2 linked regions of the Labrenzia sp. PHM005 genome follow. The protein of the gene in region 1 interacts with the protein of each later gene in a pairwise test. Links are inferred from orthologs where the notes say so. Each region holds a gene or a part of one and is shown in the gene's direction. Other genes may lie near its edges.

Region 1 (11,768 bases):
CCATTTCGGCCTGCGTCATCTGGACACCGGCCTCACTTACCGCGCCGTCGCTGCGGCCCTTCTTGCCAAGGGCCTGCCGCTCGGTGATGAAGGCGTTGCCATTGAGATCGCCCAGCACCTCGATCTTGCCCAGATGGATAAGTCGGTTCTATCTGCCCACGAAATCGGTGAAGCAGCATCGCGCATTGCGGTTTTGGGCGGCTTGCGGGAAGAGCTGGTAAACCTGCAGCGCAAGTTTGCAGAAACACCTCCGGGCGCTGTTCTGGATGGCCGTGACATCGGCACGGTCGTTTGCCCGGACGCGACGGTCAAATTGTTCGTCACCGCCAGCCCGGAAGCCCGGGCAAAGCGGCGTACCGACGAGATGATCTCCAAAGGCAATGAAGCCACCTACGCCTCCGTTTTGGACGATCTGAAACGGCGGGACGAGCGCGATAGCCAAAGAACCGTGGCTCCGATGAAACAAGCGGACGATGCGGTCTTGCTTGATACGACAGAAATGGATATAGAAGCAGCGTTCCAAGCAGCTGTAGACATCGTTTCCAAGGCTGCATAGGCATCAGATAACCCGGGGCTCACTTCAGAGTGCGCCCCTTTTCGTGCATCTGACAGGGAACCCGCCCTCAGGGCCTTTTGTTCAGAAATGGACATAATTTTTCGGCAGGACACGTTTTGTGACCTGTGACGAGACCGGATTTTCTGTTTCTCGCCCCGCCGGCCCGCTTTTAAGCGGCAGAACCAGACGAAACGTCGGTTCCGGGAAGTAGGACATCCGGAGTGCAACACCAACCCGCCGGCGGCGCGCCAAAAGGCGCTAGGAGTATCTATGACTGATTTTAATCCCTCCATGGAAGACTTTGCGGCTCTTCTTGAAGAGTCCTTCGTCCAGAACGACCTCTACGAAGGTGCTGTTGTCAAAGGCACCGTCGTCGCCATCGAAAAAGACCTGGCTGTTATCGACGTTGGTCTAAAAGTTGAAGGCCGCGTGCCGCTGAAGGAATTCGGCGCAAAAGGCCGCGACGGCGAAATGGGTGTAGGCGACGAAGTCGAAGTTTACCTGGAGCGTGTCGAAAACGCCCTCGGCGAAGCCGTTCTGTCGCGCGAAAAAGCGCGCCGCGAAGAGAGCTGGGTTCGTCTGGAAGTGGCTTTCGAAGCCAACGAAAAAGTCAACGGCCAGATCTTCAACCAGGTCAAAGGCGGCTTCACCGTCGATCTGGATGGCGCTGTTGCCTTCCTGCCGCGCTCTCAAGTGGACATCCGTCCGGTGCGCGACGTCACTCCGCTGATGCACACACCGCAGCCGTTCCAGATCCTGAAAATGGACAAGCGCCGCGGCAACATCGTTGTGTCCCGCCGTGTTGTTCTGGAAGAAACCCGTGCCGAGCAGCGTTCGGAACTGGTCCAGAGCCTGGAAGAGGGTCACACTGTCGAGGGTGTCGTCAAGAACATCACCGACTACGGTGCATTCGTCGATCTCGGCGGCATCGATGGCCTGCTGCACGTCACCGACATCGCGTGGCGCCGCATCAACCATCCGTCCGAAGTTCTCACGATCGGTCAGACCGTCAAGGTTCAGATCATCCGCGTCAACCAGGACACACATCGCATCAGCCTTGGCATGAAGCAGCTTGAAGCTGATCCGTGGGATGGCATCGAAGCCAAGTACCCGATCGAAGCCAAGTTCAATGGCCGCGTGACCAACATCACCGACTACGGTGCATTCGTCGAACTGGAGCCGGGCATCGAAGGCCTGATCCACGTTTCCGAAATGTCCTGGACCAAGAAGAACGTCCATCCGGGCAAGATCGTTTCTACTTCTCAGGAAGTCGAAGTGATGATCCTGGAAGTCGACCCGGTCAAGCGCCGCATTTCTCTGGGCCTCAAGCAGACCCTGCAGAACCCGTGGGATGCGTTTGCTGAGCAGTTCCCGATCAACACCGAAGTTGAAGGTGAAGTGAAGAACAAGACCGAATTCGGTCTCTTCATCGGCCTCGACGGCGACGTTGACGGCATGGTTCACCTGTCTGACCTCGACTGGAACCGTCCGGGCGAGCAGGTCATCGAAGAGTATCAGAAGGGCAACATGGTCAAGGCCATCGTCCTGGATGTTGACGTTGAGAAAGAGCGCATCTCTCTCGGCATCAAGCAGCTCTCCGGCGATCCGATGGAAACCGGTGCTGCTGGCGAGATCCGCAAGAACTCTGTTGTGACCTGTGAAGTCATCGAAATCAAAGACGGCGGTTTGGACGTCAAGATCGCAGACAGCGATCTGACTGCCTTCATCCGCCGCGCTGACCTGTCCCGTGACCGGGATGAGCAGCGTCCGGAGAAGTTCTCCGTCGGCGACAAGTTCGATGCCCGCATCACGCAGTTCGACAAGAAGACCCGCCGCGTTTCTGCCTCCATCAAGGCGCTGGAAATCGCAGAAGAGAAGGAAGCTGTCGCACAGTACGGTTCTTCCGACTCCGGCGCGTCCCTCGGCGACATCCTGGGTGCTGCTCTCAAGCAGCAGAACGACGACTAAGTTTTCAGCTTCTTTTCGAAGTTAGAAACGCGAAAGCCCGGCAGCAATGCCGGGCTTTTTGTTTAGGCCGTGTGGCCAGACGTTTTAACACCTGACCAGCTCGGACTACTGAACGATCGTCAGACGGCCATCCTTCTTTGCGCCCGTTTCCGGGCCAACAGTTCCGGTCGCGCGAATATGCGAAATCACTTCGTTCCGGTAGACAAGGCCGGTGTGTTCATACGGCAGCTGGCGCACGTCAAAACTCGCAATATTGCCCGGAACATCCGCGCCGATCTGCTTGCCGTTCCAGGTTTCCCCGAAAGCGCCCAGCGCGATGTAGGTGTTGAAGGCAACGCGGAAGGTTTCTTCCAGCTGCTCGTCAAGCGGCTTGCCCTTGAGCATGATTTCAACCGCTTTGGCGTCCGAGGCTGCGGCGCCCAATGCGATTTTGTAGCGCAGCTCCTTGGAAAAATGCAGGAACCCGCGTGAAACGAAGCCTTTCATGTCGACACTTTCCGCTTCTTCAGGACGCAGCAGGCGCTTGGCATTGTTGTCGAGCATGTCCTTCAGCTGCGCGCCGGTCATGGTCGCGACATGCACCGCATCGGCATACGGCATAACATCGTACCAGCCACGGAAGGTCAGATCGCCTTTGGCAACACCGGAGGAAAGACCTGTTGCGTTGAAAAGCGCAAGATCCACCTGTCCTCCCGGAAAAACCTTGGAGGCTTCGACCAAGGCATCGTTCATGTAGTTCGCTAGCGCGACTTCACCGACATACCGGTCGGCAAAGGTCTCTTCTGATGTCAGGTCCTTATCGCCGGAAACCTGCCCGATCACCTCTGCCAGTTTGGTATCGAGCGCCTTAATCATAGGAGCGATATGCGCTTCTTCAAACGCCTGATCGTAGTCTTCCGGCTGCTCCAAAGATGCAAATCTCGGATCGTCGGAGGCTACGCGTTTGTCGCGTTTTTTGGTGGCATGCAGACCAACGGACGTGAACCAGCCTTTGCGGCCCTTGTCGGCGGCAATCGACATGGCAACATCACCCAGGAACTTGCCGTGGGCATTCGCCTGAGTGATCAGCACACCGCTGACAACGTTGTCCGTGTTGATGCCGTTTTCGTTCAGCGTCGTATGGGAATGGCCGCCGATCAGAACCACCGGTTTGTCGGTCAACGAGCCAACGGCATCCGCGATTGCAAAGTCACCTTCGCCTATGGTGCGGGACGTTGCCGCCTTGCCACTCTTATGCTGGTCGCCGCCATAACCACAGTGTGACAGGACAACAATGACATCACAGACTTCGGACAGTGCCGGGGTCAGGTTGCGGGCGGCTTCAACAGGGCTGGCAACAGCAAGAGACGGATCGTCCGGCTGACCGACACGGGTGTCAACAGCGGTCGTTAGACCAATGAAACCGATCCGGAGCCCCTTCACTTCGGCGATCGCCGCAGCAACATAATCTTCGTTCTGGCTAAGATGCTTGGAGCCATGCACATTGGCGGACAGGACCGGGAAGTTGGCGTCTTTGTCGATGCCCATTTTCAAGAGTTCCGCACCGCGGTCGAACTCGTGATTGCCAAGCGCGGCAATGTCGACACCTGCGGCGGAGTTCGCCCGGTATCCCGCGTCAGCCACAAATTCTTCCTGCGCCCAGCCCATCAATTCATCAAAGATCGAACCAGTGTGATCGTCACCAGCAGACACGAAAAGAACGACCTCGTCGTCCTTTGCAGCACCGCGGATGTCTTTGACCATTTTCACCATTTGTGAGAACCGGTGTGTGTCGCCCCGCTTACCGTGCATCTCGGTCAGGTGATTGTGCATGTCATTGAAATGCAGAACCCGAAGCACGCGCCGCTCACCATCTTCAAGCGTTGGCATCGGAACAGGATTGCCTTCTTCAGTTATGATCGTCTGGATCGGACCCGAGAGCGGATCACCCTTCAGGAGGAAAAGCCGTTCAACGACGCCGTTTGCATTCGGCTGCGCCGGAACCATTGCCAGCTCGCCAGGGCCAGCTGTTGCGTGGGCTCGGAAAGAAATAACAGACGGTACAATTGTGGCTCCAGCAACGAGTGCACCTGTTTTCAAAAACGAACGGCGCGAAAGCCCAGAATTAGCTGGGTTCGACATCATAACCTCCTTGGCGCTCGGCCGACTGACAGGAAAAGAACGGATGTCGTCTTTCACGGACGGGTGACAGCAAAATGAATAGCCTGATAAACAACGCGTTTTCAGGTGAGCTCGGTGATCTTCGACATAGGTAGAGATGCCGGGTTTCGCTTTCCGGCACCGTCCTATAAGCTTCTAACACATTTGAATGCCTGCAGATTTCTGCAGCCGCGCATCGCTCCTCCAGACAGAATTGCGAAATACGTTATGACCGAAGCCAAGCAGGGTGACACGGTACGTCTCCATTACAAAGGCACGCTGGATGACGGGTCTGTCTTTGACAGTTCCGAAGGCCGGGACCCTCTAGAATTTACCGTTGGCTCGGGTCAGATTATCGTCGGCCTCGACCGCGCCATTCCGGGCATGAAGGTCGGAGACGAGAAAACCGTTAAGATTGCAGCTGAGGACGCCTATGGACCTCATGATCCGGATGCACAGCAGACCGTTCCGCGTGCTCAAATCCCTGACAGTGTTCCGTTGGAAGTTGGTATGCAGCTGCAAGGCCAGACCGCCGACGGTCAGGTGATGAGTGTGGTTGTGGTGTCTTTCAGCGACGAAGATGTTGTTCTGGACGCCAATCATCCGCTTGCCGGAAAAGACCTCACCTTCGAGATCCAGATCACCGGCATCAACTGATCTCTTTGGTAAAGGGGCGTGGTTTTAAAACCGCCCTATTCCATCTGTAGATTCCAAACCAGGATTTGCAATTTTCAATTGCCAAGCCTAATCAATGGCAGATGGCAAACTTGGAGTTTCATACGCGATGGCGATGGATGTTGACGCAATGATTGACCGCCGGCGGTTGCGGCGGAAACTCACCTTTTGGCGGGTTGCAACGTTTATCGTGATCGCGGCGGCGCTCATTGGCGGGATTGCCTATATCGCCGGAGCATCCAACCTATCAAAACGTAAGGCCCATATTGCAAGGATCCCAATTGAGGGCATGATCCTTGAGAATCGCAAAACTCTGGAAATGCTCGAAAAGATCGGCAAATCCGATGCTGTTAAGGGTGTGATCGTATCAATCAACTCCCCTGGCGGCAGCACAACCGGTGGAGAAGCCATCTACGGCGCCCTTCGCAAACTTTCCGAAAAGAAACCTTTGGTCACCGAGATGCGGACAATCGGCACATCCGCCGGTTATCTGATCGCCATGTCAGCGGATCATATTGTCGCACGCTACAATACGATCACCGGTTCGATTGGGGTACTCTTCCAATTCGGCAACATCGAAAGGCTGCTCGACACTGTTGGTGTCTCTATGGAGGCCGTCAAAAGTGCTCCGCTAAAGGCTGAGCCCGATTTTTATTCACCAACCACGCCAGAAGCCCGGGCCATGCTGCAGGCGATGGTGACGGACTCTTATAACTGGTTCGTCGAAATCCTTGCAGACCGCCGGAATCTGGCGCCAAACAAGGCCCGCGAGCTCGCAGATGGGCGCGTACTTTTGGGAAATCGGGCGCTTCAGGAGAAGCTGGTGGATGCGATTGGCGGTGAAGAAAAAGCCGTGGAATGGCTGGAAACCGAGAAAGGCGTTGCCAAGGACCTGCCCATTGTGACGTGGACCTCAAAAGAGAGCATTGAGGAACTGCCATTCGCTGCCCGTATCTCCCGAGAAGTCGGAAAAGGGCTCGGTACGGCTATAGTAGAACCACTAAATGATGCTAAAGGGCTGATTTCTCGAGGTCTTATGCTTGACGGGCTCGTGTCGGTTTGGCAGGCTCCGGTAGCGGCAGATAACAAACCGTAAGTCGAGGGGGCTCTTCATGATCAAATCAGAGCTTGTTCAGCATATTGCCGAACAAAATCCACATCTCTATCAGCGGGATGTCGAAAATATCGTCAATGCAATTCTTGATGAGATCACTGAAGCGCTGATGCGCGGGGACCGGGTCGAACTCCGAGGCTTTGGAGCCTTTTCGGTCAAGAACCGCCCAGCCCGGATCGGCCGCAATCCACGCACTGGACAAAAAGTGGAAGTGGACGAAAAACATGTCCCGTTCTTTAAAACGGGTAAGGAAATGCGTATACGGTTGAACGATGGTGTTGACCACGGGGATGATTGATTCCCATAAGGTCTGTCCGATCAACTGACTTTGCATTTTTGCAGATAACTCCTGGGAGACTGCCGTGACCCGCTTTATCAAGAACTTGATCTTGCTTGCCATCGCGGTTGTCCTCGTACCATTGTCGGTCGCGAACCGGCATACGGTGTCGCTGTCGCTCAATCCGTTCGACCCGCAGGACCCGCGTCTGACAGTCCCCGATATTCCACTTTTCTGGATCATCTTCGCGAGCCTTGGCTGCGGTATCATTGTCGGTGGCATTGGTGCCTGGGCCAAACAGGGACGCTGGCGCAAGGAAGCCCGGTCCAAACGCCGGGAAGCCGACAAATGGCACAAGGAAGCAGATCAGCTCCGGGAAATGAATACAGCCGGACAATCCGCATCGTCAGCCAAGGGACTACCTGGACCGGGCAACCGCAACGCCGCGTGATCAGGGTCGCGGCTTTATGCGGATTATTTCCAGCGGAGACATAGATACCAGCCTGACCGACCGGGATGCGGTCGAAATCCTGCGGCAGGCCTTTCGATCACCGGTAAAGGCCCCAGATCCCATAAATTTAAACATTTCCCGGCCGCAAGACTTGACGGGGCAGTTTCTCGTGCAGCCGGTTTGGTCCGATTTTGCCGGCCAAGGACACACGGACCGAGGTTATATCGGCTGTTCCCTGTCGCTTGCCCTTCCCGAACAAGAAGGCGGCTCGTCAAATCTCTATATTCTATTTTCCGGCAAAGGCGGTCAGCCGATTGCGCTGCTGGATGGCGTCCGGCTCGCCGCTTGGCGCGATGCCGGTCTGCACGCGCTTGCGGTCGCCTATCTGTCACGCGAGGATGCACAGCGCCTTTTGATTGTTGGAAGCGATCCCCGCTTGCCCCGGCTTCTGGCCGCCTATTCTGCCGTCCGCAACATCACGTCGGTGCTGTTTGCCGGGACAGACAAAGAAATTCGCCGGCGGATTGCTGGCATGCCGGACCTTGCGCAGATCACGGCCCGCACAACAGACGATATCGGCAGCGCTCTTGAAGGAGCGGACATCGTTTGCCTTGCGGGAAAAAATGCAGGAACCAACGCATGGGCGGACCTTTCGAGATTTGATCCACCAGCGGGCTGTCATATCGACACCCTTTTCGCTGATCCCCCTCTGCCCGAGATGATTTGGCAGGATGCCCGGCTGTTTACGACCCATCTGGGGAGTGCTCCCCGTGATGGCTGCGAATGGACCGCGGGGTTAACCGAGCTTGCAATGGGTGAGCGGGCGGGACGCCGTTATTACGGTCAAAGAACGCTCTATGTTCCAGGCTATGAGACCGGTCTCGCGGACTTCGCGCTTGCTGCACACGTTTTCTTGAAAAGCTGACATCTGGACTTCGAAGAGCCGATTACCCACCTAAGGTCGTACCCGGGAGCGTTTTAATGAAACCGCCGCCCAGGTGCTTACACATGCGCATTTGGGCTGATGCTGCTGCAATTTGTCGTTTTGCAAAGGAGCAGGACATGCTGACGACACTTGCCTATTCAGCAAGCCTTCCAGCGATCGCAATCAGCTTGATTGTTTTCGTGTCTTTGACGTACGGGCTTGTTTTTTAAGTGTTTTAAAAGCCGGTTCCTAAGGAACCGGCTTTTTCGTAATCTAGACTATTTTCCTAAGCCGGTGTCATCCAGCCCTGCGCAGCGCCGCTCGAATCCTTTAACAAGGCGATCCGGCCAATACCTGGGACATCAAACGGCGGACGGACAATTTCGCCGCCGTTTTCCTTTGCCAGAGCAAGACGGTCATCAATGTTGTCGACGGCAATATATGAAAACCAATGATCCCGGAGGCCTTCATAATCCGGCCCATTCATTTCAAAAAGTCCACACGCCGGTTTTTCACCTGGATTGGCGATTAAGTAGGTCCCGCCGCCTTCCATCGGCATCTCCGCAAATGTCCAACCGAGCGACTTGCCGTAGAATTCCTTGGCCTTTTCGACGTCCCTCGTCATCAATTCATTCCACCAAAAATACCCGTGTTCCCACATAACATTCCCTTCCACATTTGCTGTTTCCGGAGTTTCTGTTTGAATTAATGAGAAAAAGGCACTCATTAAGCTCAGAGTATGCGGTCCGAATGTATGTAAATACAACCCGTGACGGGCACATGCAGCCCGTCCAACCCGTTGAACCCCGGGTTGGACAAAAGTTGAAATTGCTGGGAAAGGATCAGTTCTTCACCGGCCGAACCTGGCCGCTGAAAGATCCGGTAATGCAGTCCTGGTAGTGCTTGGACACATCGGACGCTGGAACGCAACCGCTGCTGTCCATTCCAAACTTCTCAGCCGATTCTTTGACAAGAGACAAGCTGATCGCGTTTATCCGCTTTTCTTCCTCCAACTCGAGAGCAACCGTTGCAACAAAGGCATCAATAGCCCCGACCCCAGCTGCAATAGCAGCCGTGTTGGGCATCGGATTTTTGGCAACCGAACCCGAGGTCAAGGTAATCGAGCCGCCGGTTTTCAGATATTTGTGCCCAACCCGGACCACGTTTACCTGGCCCATGACCTTGCTTTTTAGCGCCAGGTCGTAGGCATGATCGCTTTCATCATCAAAACGCCCCATTACGCCGTCACCCGCCGCGACAACAATGGCGTCGACTGGTCCCACTTTCTCAAACAGCGCTTTGATCGAGTCTTTGCTTTCGATATCAACTTGTAGATCGCCACTGGTTCTGCCAACGGCAATGACGTCATGATCCTGGCCCAGCAATTTAACAATTTCGGTGCCAACCAAGCCGGTACCACCAATAACTACAGTTTTCATGTTCAACTCCTATCAAAATCAGTGTGTTGAACTGACGTATCCTTCATTTCGGTCAGGAAAAAGCATAGCTTTTTGATCAATACGGTCATATTTTTAGACCATGCCGAACCTCGATCATCTCGATGTCATCGACACCATTTGCGAAACAGGCAGTTTCCAGTTGGCCAGTGAAAAGCTGAACAAGGCGCGTTCTGCGGTTTCCTATTCGGTCAAGCAAGTAGAGGACTTTTATCAGATCCAGATCTTCGACCGCTCCAAATACCGCCCCGAGTTGACCCCGGAAGGCCGAATTCTTCTCTCCCGCATTCGCATCCTTTTGGGGCAAGCACAGGCCTTTGATGCATTTGTAGAAGAGTTGAAGGGAGAAACTGAAACTGAATTGGCGCTCGGTGTTAGCAGCATTTTCCCAACCAAACAGCTCACAGGCCTGCTGAAATCGCTGCGTTCCAATTTCCCGGCAACAAGCATTCATCTGGAATTTGAAGTCGCCTCAGGCGAGCGCATGCTGCTGGCTGAAAAGGTGGATGTTGCCGTGTTTGCGGCACCGGTCCGCAATGCGTCGCTTGATTACAAACCAATCGATACGATCGACGTGCCGTTGTTGATTTCGCGGGAATTGATCAACGAGCAGCCCGATGCCATCACCCGCACTGATCTGATCCGTCACCCTCAAGTGGTCGTCAAATCCTCAGACGACAAATCCCCTGATGCCGGACTGCTCGACGAAGCGCAGAAGTGGTACGTCACAGACCTAAGCGCAAAAAAAGATCTCATTTGTTCCGGATTAGGGTGGGGGCGGGTTCCCCGGCATATGGTTGAAGAGGAGATCAACAGTGACCGCCTAGTGGTTCTGCCCACGCTTGGCGAGGTTGTACTGCCAATATGCCTGTCAAAACGCGCCAATCAGTCTTTGGGGCCGGTCGGTCAGCACATCTGGAACTTCTTTGATGTTCAGGCCGCCAGCCTTCAACAAAATGACAACGACTGAAGCGGAATTATTGAGCTTTGCTCTGCCCATAACCGGGCAAAGTCCAGCCAAAATGGATCGCACCGCCCCTTAGAACAAAGGCTATGCCTCCGGCGAGAACTGCGGCCGCCCAGGGCACAACACCGACTACCGTCAAAAGGACATAACTCCCGGCGCCAGCAAACGCTGCGCTGACATAGATCTCCGATTTGACGATCGAAGACGGCTCTCCGGCGATGGTATCCCGCAACACGCCGCCAAATGTTGCTGTCGCCACGCCCATTAAGACGGCAACCAGCACCGCATCCCCCACGCTGATCGCCTTGGCCGCACCCATCACGGAATAGGCCGAAATCCCGACTGCATCTGCCCAGCGCAGTGGTTTGCTGAGTTTTTCGATCTTGTTGGCGAAGAACCAGACCAGCACGCTGACGATCAGACAGACAACGAGGTATGTTTCGTTGACCACCCAAAAGACTGGCACGCCCAGAAGCAAATCACGAAGGGTGCCCCCGCCAATCCCGGTCAGTGTTGCAAAAAACAAAAAAGCAATAATATCCAGCTGCTTGCGGGATGCCATAATTCCGCCGGTGACTGCAAAAACAGCAACACCGAGGTAGTCCAGCAGCTGCAGCAACATGGATAGAGCCTTTTCCAAACAAAGAACCGCCCCTCATTTCCGGAAGGGCGGCTCAATTCAATCCAGTACAAGAAGCAATTAAGCGCTCTTGTCGACCGTCTGGCCCGCATCTGCCGGAGCATCGGGTTTTGGAGCTTCTTTCGGGCCGCCCTTGGAGACGCCGACCATGGCCGGACGCAGAACCCGCTCGCCAATGACGTAGCCAGCTTGTACGACCTGAACAACTGTGTTGTTCGGAACCTCAGTGTTGGGCACTTCAAACATGGCCTGATGGAAGTTCGGGTCGAACTTGCTGCCTTCCGGGTCCAGCTTGCTGACGCCGTTCTTCTCAAGCTGTTTCAAGAGATCGCGTTCAATCATCTCCACGCCATCAATCAATGCGGCAATCCCCGCATCGGCGTTTTTTCGATCGTCTTCCGGAAGGGCTTCCAGAGCCCGGCGGAGATTGTCGGAAACCGTCAGCATGTCCCGCGCAAAGCTGGAGACAGCATATTGGCGAGCATCTTTGACTTCTTTTTCTGTCCGGCGGCGCAGGTTTTCCATTTCCGCCATAGTGCGCAGCGCCCGGTCCTTCAGGTCTGCGTTTTCGGCCATCAGGGCCTCTACCGGATCAACCG
Region 2 (6,103 bases), 5.1 Mb from region 1 along the record:
CACGACGTCTTTGCAGAAATGCGCTGCGACCAGCTCGGCGAAGACGACACCATCGCCAGCCTGGAAATGACCCTTGGCCGCTATGAAGGCGGCCGGCCGGACGCCGTCAATGCCTTCCGGCATGGCGACAGCCGGGTTCTTGCCGGTGATGGCTGGTCGGGGCCGGACGACTTTGACGCCGAGGTCGCCGAAATGGTGGCGCGCACTGGGGAGCCGCGCTGATGTGCCTTGGCATCCCCATGCAGGTGATTTCGTCGGATTTCGGCTTTGCCCGCTGCCGGGCAGACGACGGCGAACATGACATCGATGTCCGTCTGGTTGGCCCTGTCGAACCCGGCACCTGGGTGCTGACGTTTCTGGGCGCGGCCCGCGACATTCTCGATGCGGAGACCGCCAAACGCACCGCCGACGCCGTTGAAGCTTTGAGGCTGGTGGCGGACGGCCACACCAATGTCGATCACCTGTTTGAAGATCTGATCGCCCAGCGCGCTTCAGCCTCAGAAGAGGCAAGGGATACAGAAAAAAGGGAAGGAACCGGCAATGTTTTCGCCGCTGCTGACGTCAATCATTGACCGGGAAGGTCTTAAGGTCGTCGACGAAGCCGGCCTGGATGGCCGAGCTGGAAAGACCATCTTGTCGATGGTGTTTTTCCCAGGCGATGCCAACCGGCTGAGCGAGAGCAACGATGTCGCGGTGATCCTGCCGGAACTGGTCAAAGCCTTTGATGGCAATGTGACTGCCTTTGTCGTTGCCCGGGATGCAGAGCGCGATCTGCAGCGCCGCTACCGGTTCAACAGTTTTCCAAGTCTCGTTTTCCTGCGCAAGGGCGACTACCTCGGCACCATTCAGGGCGTGCGCGATTGGGCCGACTATCTGTTGGAGATTTCCGAAATCCTGACGAAAGACCCGACAGACCCGCCGCCCTTCAAATTCCCGGAAGGTTGCGGTGTGGCGCCTCCGGCCCAAGCCCACTGACCTGGCTGTTAGGAGATAAGCACATGAGCAATCCCATCGACCCTTTCAGCCCGTCCCTCCCCGGGCCGCTTGTCGGCCCGGGGAGCCAACCCCAGGATGCCGATGGCGGCACCTTGGAATACATGCAAATGCCGGAAGGCATGATGACCTTCGCTGCGCCCGACCTACCGGAACCGGAAGAAACCACAGGTCTGGAAAACGGATTGGCGGTACTGGACCAGCTGCTTGAAAGCCTTGAAACCTTCACCACAACCGATGCACCGGCACGCCATGACCTCACGCATCTCGACCCAAAGAACCTGGATCTGGTCAATCAGGTTCTTGGCGAGGGAGAAGTCTCGGTGATTGGCGGCAGCCAAATTCAGGCCCAGGAAGCGGTTTTAGCCGGTGTTTGGCGAGTGCGGCGGTCAGCTGACGGTGATCAGGCCGAAGCCGACTATATTGAGGCAGGTGTTTTTCCCTCAGAAATCCTGGAAACGGTTTTCAAGGACGCCCAAGACCACGTGGTGATGCCAGAAAAAGCCGGGCCAAACATCTTCAACGCACCGCCCTTGATCCCTGAAATCAACGAGCATCTCGGTATCCCGCGCAAGACCGGCGTGCCGCATGTGATTAACCTGTCTCTCCTTCCACATACGGAAGAAGATCTCACATTCCTCAACGAGCGGCTGGGCCGGGGCAGCGTGACGATCCTGTCGCGCGGATATGGCAACTGCCGGATCACCTCCACGCAAACGGCCGACACCTGGTGGGTGCAATATTACAATTCCCAGGACAGCCTGATCCTCAACACGATCGAAATCAGCCCGGTGCCCGACGTTGCTTGTGCGGCTTCAGAAGACATAGCCGATTCAGCAGAGCGTCTCGGCGAGATCCTGGAGGTCTACCGGTGAGTGACGGCTTTTTTGGCGGATCTTATGGCGGCGATAACCGCAAGATTGGGACGGCGACACGGTTGGAGTGCAAGATCTGCTGGCACGTCTACGACCCGGCAAAGGGGGACGATTATTGGCAAATCCCGCCCGGAACTCCGTTTGCCAACCTGCCTGATCATTGGAGCTGCCCGGAGTGCGACGCGCATAAGGACGGCTTCATGGTGCTGGAGGACATCTAAATGCGGGATGCGGATGAGCTGACAGCCATTGTTGAGACCACCTTTTCCACCATCCAGCGGACGCGGATGGAAGGCGTACCGGTCTTGAACACGGCTTTGGCTGTCCGCCTTCTTGGGGTGCGCGCCTGGCAGGGTTTTCAGCTCGGAACGCTTTTGACGCCGTGGTTCATGAACCTCATTTTGGTGCCAGAAACGCCGGACGACGCTCTTCTGGCTTCTGGAACCAAACGCACGTTTCGCTTCCCCGCAGGGTCATTTGAATTCATACGCGGCCATGAACCTGCCATCGGCCCCTTTTGGATGTGCTCGCTTTTTTCTCCGGTGTTCGAATTTACCGATCAGGAAACAGCCGAAGCCTGTGCTCTGTCCGCGCTTGGCGAACTCTTTGAAGCCGCCGAAGCCCCAAGTGACTCTGAGGCGGGAATGGCCGCAGTCTGGCGCGGAGAATTGTCCGAGGTTGCTGAGTTGGCTGGAACTGCCGAACCTGCGGACGCTGCTAAACCCGAAGATGCGCCAGCTGATCACTCAAAAGAAGGCCTCTCATCTGAGACCGGTTCAAACGAAGCTGAAACTACCCCTGCCGGATTGAGCCGCCGTGGCTTGCTTACTGGCAATCGATCTGCCGAGGTTCGTCATGAGCCTTGAAGGACATTTGGACATTGTACTGCCACGTGACACCGATGCTCCTATTCGTATTGAGCTGCAGGAACCGGCTAATATCACAAAGCTTTTGATCGGCCGCTCGCCAGAAGCAGCCAGTCTACTCATCCCTACGCTGTTTAGCCTGTGCGGAACAGCCCATGCCGCAGCCGCTATACAAGCGGCAGAAACGGCTAAAGGAATCGAACCCGACCTAGCGACACATCAGATACGAAACTGCTTGGTCTTGATGGAACGGGCACGCGAGCATCTTTTGCGGATTAGCCTCGTCTGGCAAAAAATTGTTGGAGCAGAACCGGATACGGAAACGGCACAGGCCGCGCTGAAATTGCTGCCGGCGTTCCGTCAGGCGATAGACCAAAACGGGTGTGCGTTTTCTGAGCCGGTGAGCAACTGGCGAGCCTCCGATGACGGCAGCGCGCTGATTACCTGCCTCATCAGCCTGATCGAAAACCGTATCCTTGGTGAGACGATCCCCGCCTGGCTTAACAGGCACGACGGCAGCGCGCTGGCTTGCTGGACAGAGCAAATTCCGACAGGCGCTGCACGGTTTTTGGGATCTGTGCTCAAATGCAGCTGCGAAGAGCCGGCGCCGGACCGCCCGCTCTTCCTTTCCGAAAGCGGCCTCACGGAGCCTCTGGAGACGGTGAAAGAAGTTCCAGAGACCTCTTCTTATGAGCGTCGCCGGTCTCATCCCATTCTCACACAACGAGGAATGCCAACCCTCGCCGACCGGTATCTCGCCCGGTTGATCGATTTGGCGGAAACGGCACAGGAGCTCTACCAAGTGTTTCTGGATGTCGATTCGGCGGCCTCAAGGACGAATAATACAGTAAAGCCTGGTGTCGGATTTGCAGAAACAGCGCGGGGCCGTTTGACTCATGTCGTGGACCTTCAAGACGGCAAGGTGGCAAACTACAAAATCATATCGCCGACCCGGTGGAATTTTGCCTCGCGTGGTGTTGCAACACGCTATCTCGATGCAATCCCTAAGGGGCCAGATAGCGCACGTGTCAAACATGCGGATCTGGTTGTCGGTGCCATTGATCCCTGTGTTGCCTATGAGGTGAGGATCCACTGATGCATGAGATGTCGCTGTGTGAAAGCATCCTCGGGATATTAAAGGACCAGGCGGTGAGCCAACAGTTCTCGAAGGTGGACCGCGTCTGCCTGGAGGTCGGGCCGCTGTCCGGCGTGGAAACCGAAGCCCTGCGTTTCGGGTTTGATGTGGTCACGCGCGGCAGCCTGGCGGACGGGGCCAGACTCGACATTATCGAACCGCAGGTGGCCGCCTGGTGCCTGCCCTGCGAGAAAACAGTTTCCATCAATGAACGCTTTGATCCCTGTCCCGAGTGCGGCTCGCATCAATTGCAAGTCACCAGCGGTGAAGAATTGCGAATCAAAGAACTGGAGGTGTCCTGATGTGTACGGTGTGCGGATGCGGGGATGGCGAAACCCGGATTGAAGGCGGAAATGCCAAGGATCATGCTCACAACCACGGCCATCCCCATGACGGGCTTCATCATGGTCATGCGCATGGCCACCATCATCACCACTATGGCGAAGGCGAATCCGGGGCGTCGGTTCCGGGAATGAGCCAGTCGCGGATGATCCAGCTGGAGCAGGACATCCTGTCCAAAAACAACAGCTATGCCGATGCCAACCGGCGGTATTTGTCCGAGCGCGGAATTTTTGCCCTCAACCTTGTGTCTAGCCCGGGCTCCGGCAAGACGACCCTTCTGGTTGAGACCTTGAAGACATTGGCCGGAACCCGGCAGTGTTATGTCATTGAGGGCGACCAGCAAACGGCCAATGACGCCGACCGGATCCGCGAGACAGGTGTCCCGGCCCTTCAGATCAACACCGGCAAGGGCTGTCATCTGGACGGGCATATGGTCGGCCATGCGCTTGAGCACTTGACGCCCGATGACGGCAGCTGCGTTTTCATCGAAAATGTCGGCAATCTGGTTTGCCCGGCAGCCTTTGATCTTGGCGAAGCGCACAAGGTGGCGATCCTGTCGGTGACAGAAGGCGAGGACAAACCGCTGAAATATCCGGACATGTTTGCAGCCGCGGACCTGATGCTTTTGAACAAGGTCGATCTGCTGCCCTATCTCGACTTCGATGTTGAGGCGGCAACGGAAAACGCCCGCAAAATCAACCCGCGCATCAAGGTGCTGACAGTGTCCGCCAAGACCGGCGAAGGCCTCGACGGCTGGATCAGTTGGATAAACGCGGCTCGCGCCATGCAGCTCGCCGGTAATCCGGCCCTCAATGCAGCGGAATAGGAGAGACAAATGTGCCTGGCGATCCCAGCAAAGGTGACTGAACTCTCCGGTGACGACATGGCCGTCGTTGCCCTGGAAGGCGTCAAAAAGAAAATCTCGACCGCGCTCGTCGAAGATTTGGAAGTCGGCGACTACGTGCTGGTTCATGTCGGCTATGCGCTTCACAAGGTCAGCCCAGAGGAAGCGGCCCGCACGTTGAAGATGATGGCCGAAGCCGGTGTGCTGCAGGAAGAGCTGGAAGAGATCACGGGAGGTGCCCAGTGAAATATGTAGCTGAATACCGCGACAAGGACCTTGCAAAATCGGTTGCCTCTGCGATCCAGCGTGAAGCCAAGCCAGGCCGCACCTACAACATTATGGAGTTTTGTGGCGGGCACACGCATGCGATCTTCCGCTATGGCGTGCAAAACCTGATGCCGGAGAATGTCCATTTCGTGCATGGCCCCGGCTGTCCGGTCTGTGTTTTGCCGGTCCGGCGCCTGGACGATGCGGTGGAGATCGCCGAACGGCACAATGTGATCCTGTGCACCTATGGCGACATGATGCGCGTTCCCGGCACCAAACAGCGCAGCCTGATCCGGGCGAAGGCAGACGGCGCCGATATCCGCATGGTCTATTCCACACTGGATGCGCTGAAGATCGCGCGCGACAATCCGGAGCGCGAGGTTGTCTTTTTCGCCATCGGCTTTGAAACGACAACCCCGCCGACTGCGGTTGCGATCAAACAGGCGGAAGAAGAAGGCCTGAAGAATTTCTCCGTCTTCTGCAATCATGTTCTGACGCCCTCCGCCATCGGCCACATCCTGCAATCTCCGGAAGTCCGCGAACTCGGCACCGTGCAGATTGACGGATTTTTAGGCCCCTCCCATGTCAGCTCGGTGATCGGCTTCGAACCTTATGAATACTTCGCCGAGGAATTTCAGAAACCGGTCGTGATCGCCGGGTTTGAACCGCTCGACGTCATGCAATCGACCTTGATGCTGATCCGCCAGATCAACGAGGGCCGCCATGAGGTCGAGAACGAGTACACACGGGTCGTGACCAGGGAGGGCAACCTCAAGGCTCA

The links.
Region 2: the proteins of FJ695_RS01475 (region 1) and hypB interact in binary tests that used the Escherichia coli proteins (3 or more experiments, as listed by UniProt). The link is inferred for Labrenzia sp. PHM005 from one-to-one orthologs.

Annotation. Positions count from the first base shown.
Region 1 is NZ_CP041191.1:276,755-288,522, forward strand. Bases 3,918-6,605 are described here. They hold FJ695_RS01475 (peptidylprolyl isomerase), read left to right. Parts: upstream 3,918-4,891; coding sequence 4,892-5,320; downstream 5,321-6,605. Other genes in these bases: FJ695_RS01470 (bifunctional UDP-sugar hydrolase/5'-nucleotidase), read right to left, coding at 3,918-4,645; sppA (signal peptide peptidase SppA), read left to right, coding at 5,448-6,434; FJ695_RS01485 (integration host factor subunit beta), read left to right, coding at 6,451-6,605. In the rest of the region: cmk ((d)CMP kinase), read left to right, coding at 1-556; rpsA (30S ribosomal protein S1), read left to right, coding at 827-2,524; more of FJ695_RS01470, read right to left, coding at 2,630-3,917; more of FJ695_RS01485, read left to right, coding at 6,606-6,750; FJ695_RS01490 (lipopolysaccharide assembly protein LapA domain-containing protein), read left to right, coding at 6,815-7,180; FJ695_RS01495 (ornithine cyclodeaminase), read left to right, coding at 7,197-8,105; FJ695_RS01500 (VOC family protein), read right to left, coding at 8,392-8,730; FJ695_RS01505 (short chain dehydrogenase), read right to left, coding at 8,948-9,544; FJ695_RS01510 (LysR family transcriptional regulator), read left to right, coding at 9,645-10,532; FJ695_RS01515 (trimeric intracellular cation channel family protein), read right to left, coding at 10,540-11,151; nucleotide exchange factor GrpE, read right to left, coding at 11,230-11,768. UniProt on the Escherichia coli protein: Folding helper with both chaperone and peptidyl-prolyl cis-trans isomerase (PPIase) activities. Chaperone activity prevents aggregation of unfolded or partially folded proteins and promotes their correct folding.
Region 2 is NZ_CP041191.1:5,336,044-5,342,146, forward strand. The notes cover bases 3,105-6,103. They hold hypB (hydrogenase nickel incorporation protein HypB), read left to right. Parts: upstream 3,105-4,170; coding sequence 4,171-5,037; downstream 5,038-6,103. Other genes in these bases: FJ695_RS24195 (nickel-dependent hydrogenase large subunit), read left to right, coding at 3,105-3,830; hypA (hydrogenase maturation nickel metallochaperone HypA), read left to right, coding at 3,830-4,171; FJ695_RS24210 (HypC/HybG/HupF family hydrogenase formation chaperone), read left to right, coding at 5,047-5,301; hypD (hydrogenase formation protein HypD), read left to right, coding at 5,298-6,103. Outside these bases: FJ695_RS24165 (HyaD/HybD family hydrogenase maturation endopeptidase), read left to right, coding at 1-222; FJ695_RS24170 (HypC/HybG/HupF family hydrogenase formation chaperone), read left to right, coding at 222-572; FJ695_RS24175 (hydrogenase-1 expression HyaE), read left to right, coding at 541-975; FJ695_RS24180 (hydrogenase expression/formation protein), read left to right, coding at 999-1,868; FJ695_RS24185 (rubredoxin), read left to right, coding at 1,865-2,089; [NiFe]-hydrogenase assembly chaperone HybE, read left to right, coding at 2,090-2,734; more of FJ695_RS24195, read left to right, coding at 2,724-3,104. UniProt on the Escherichia coli protein: Involved in the maturation of [NiFe] hydrogenases. Required for nickel insertion into the metal center of the hydrogenase. Exhibits a low intrinsic GTPase activity, which is essential for nickel insertion.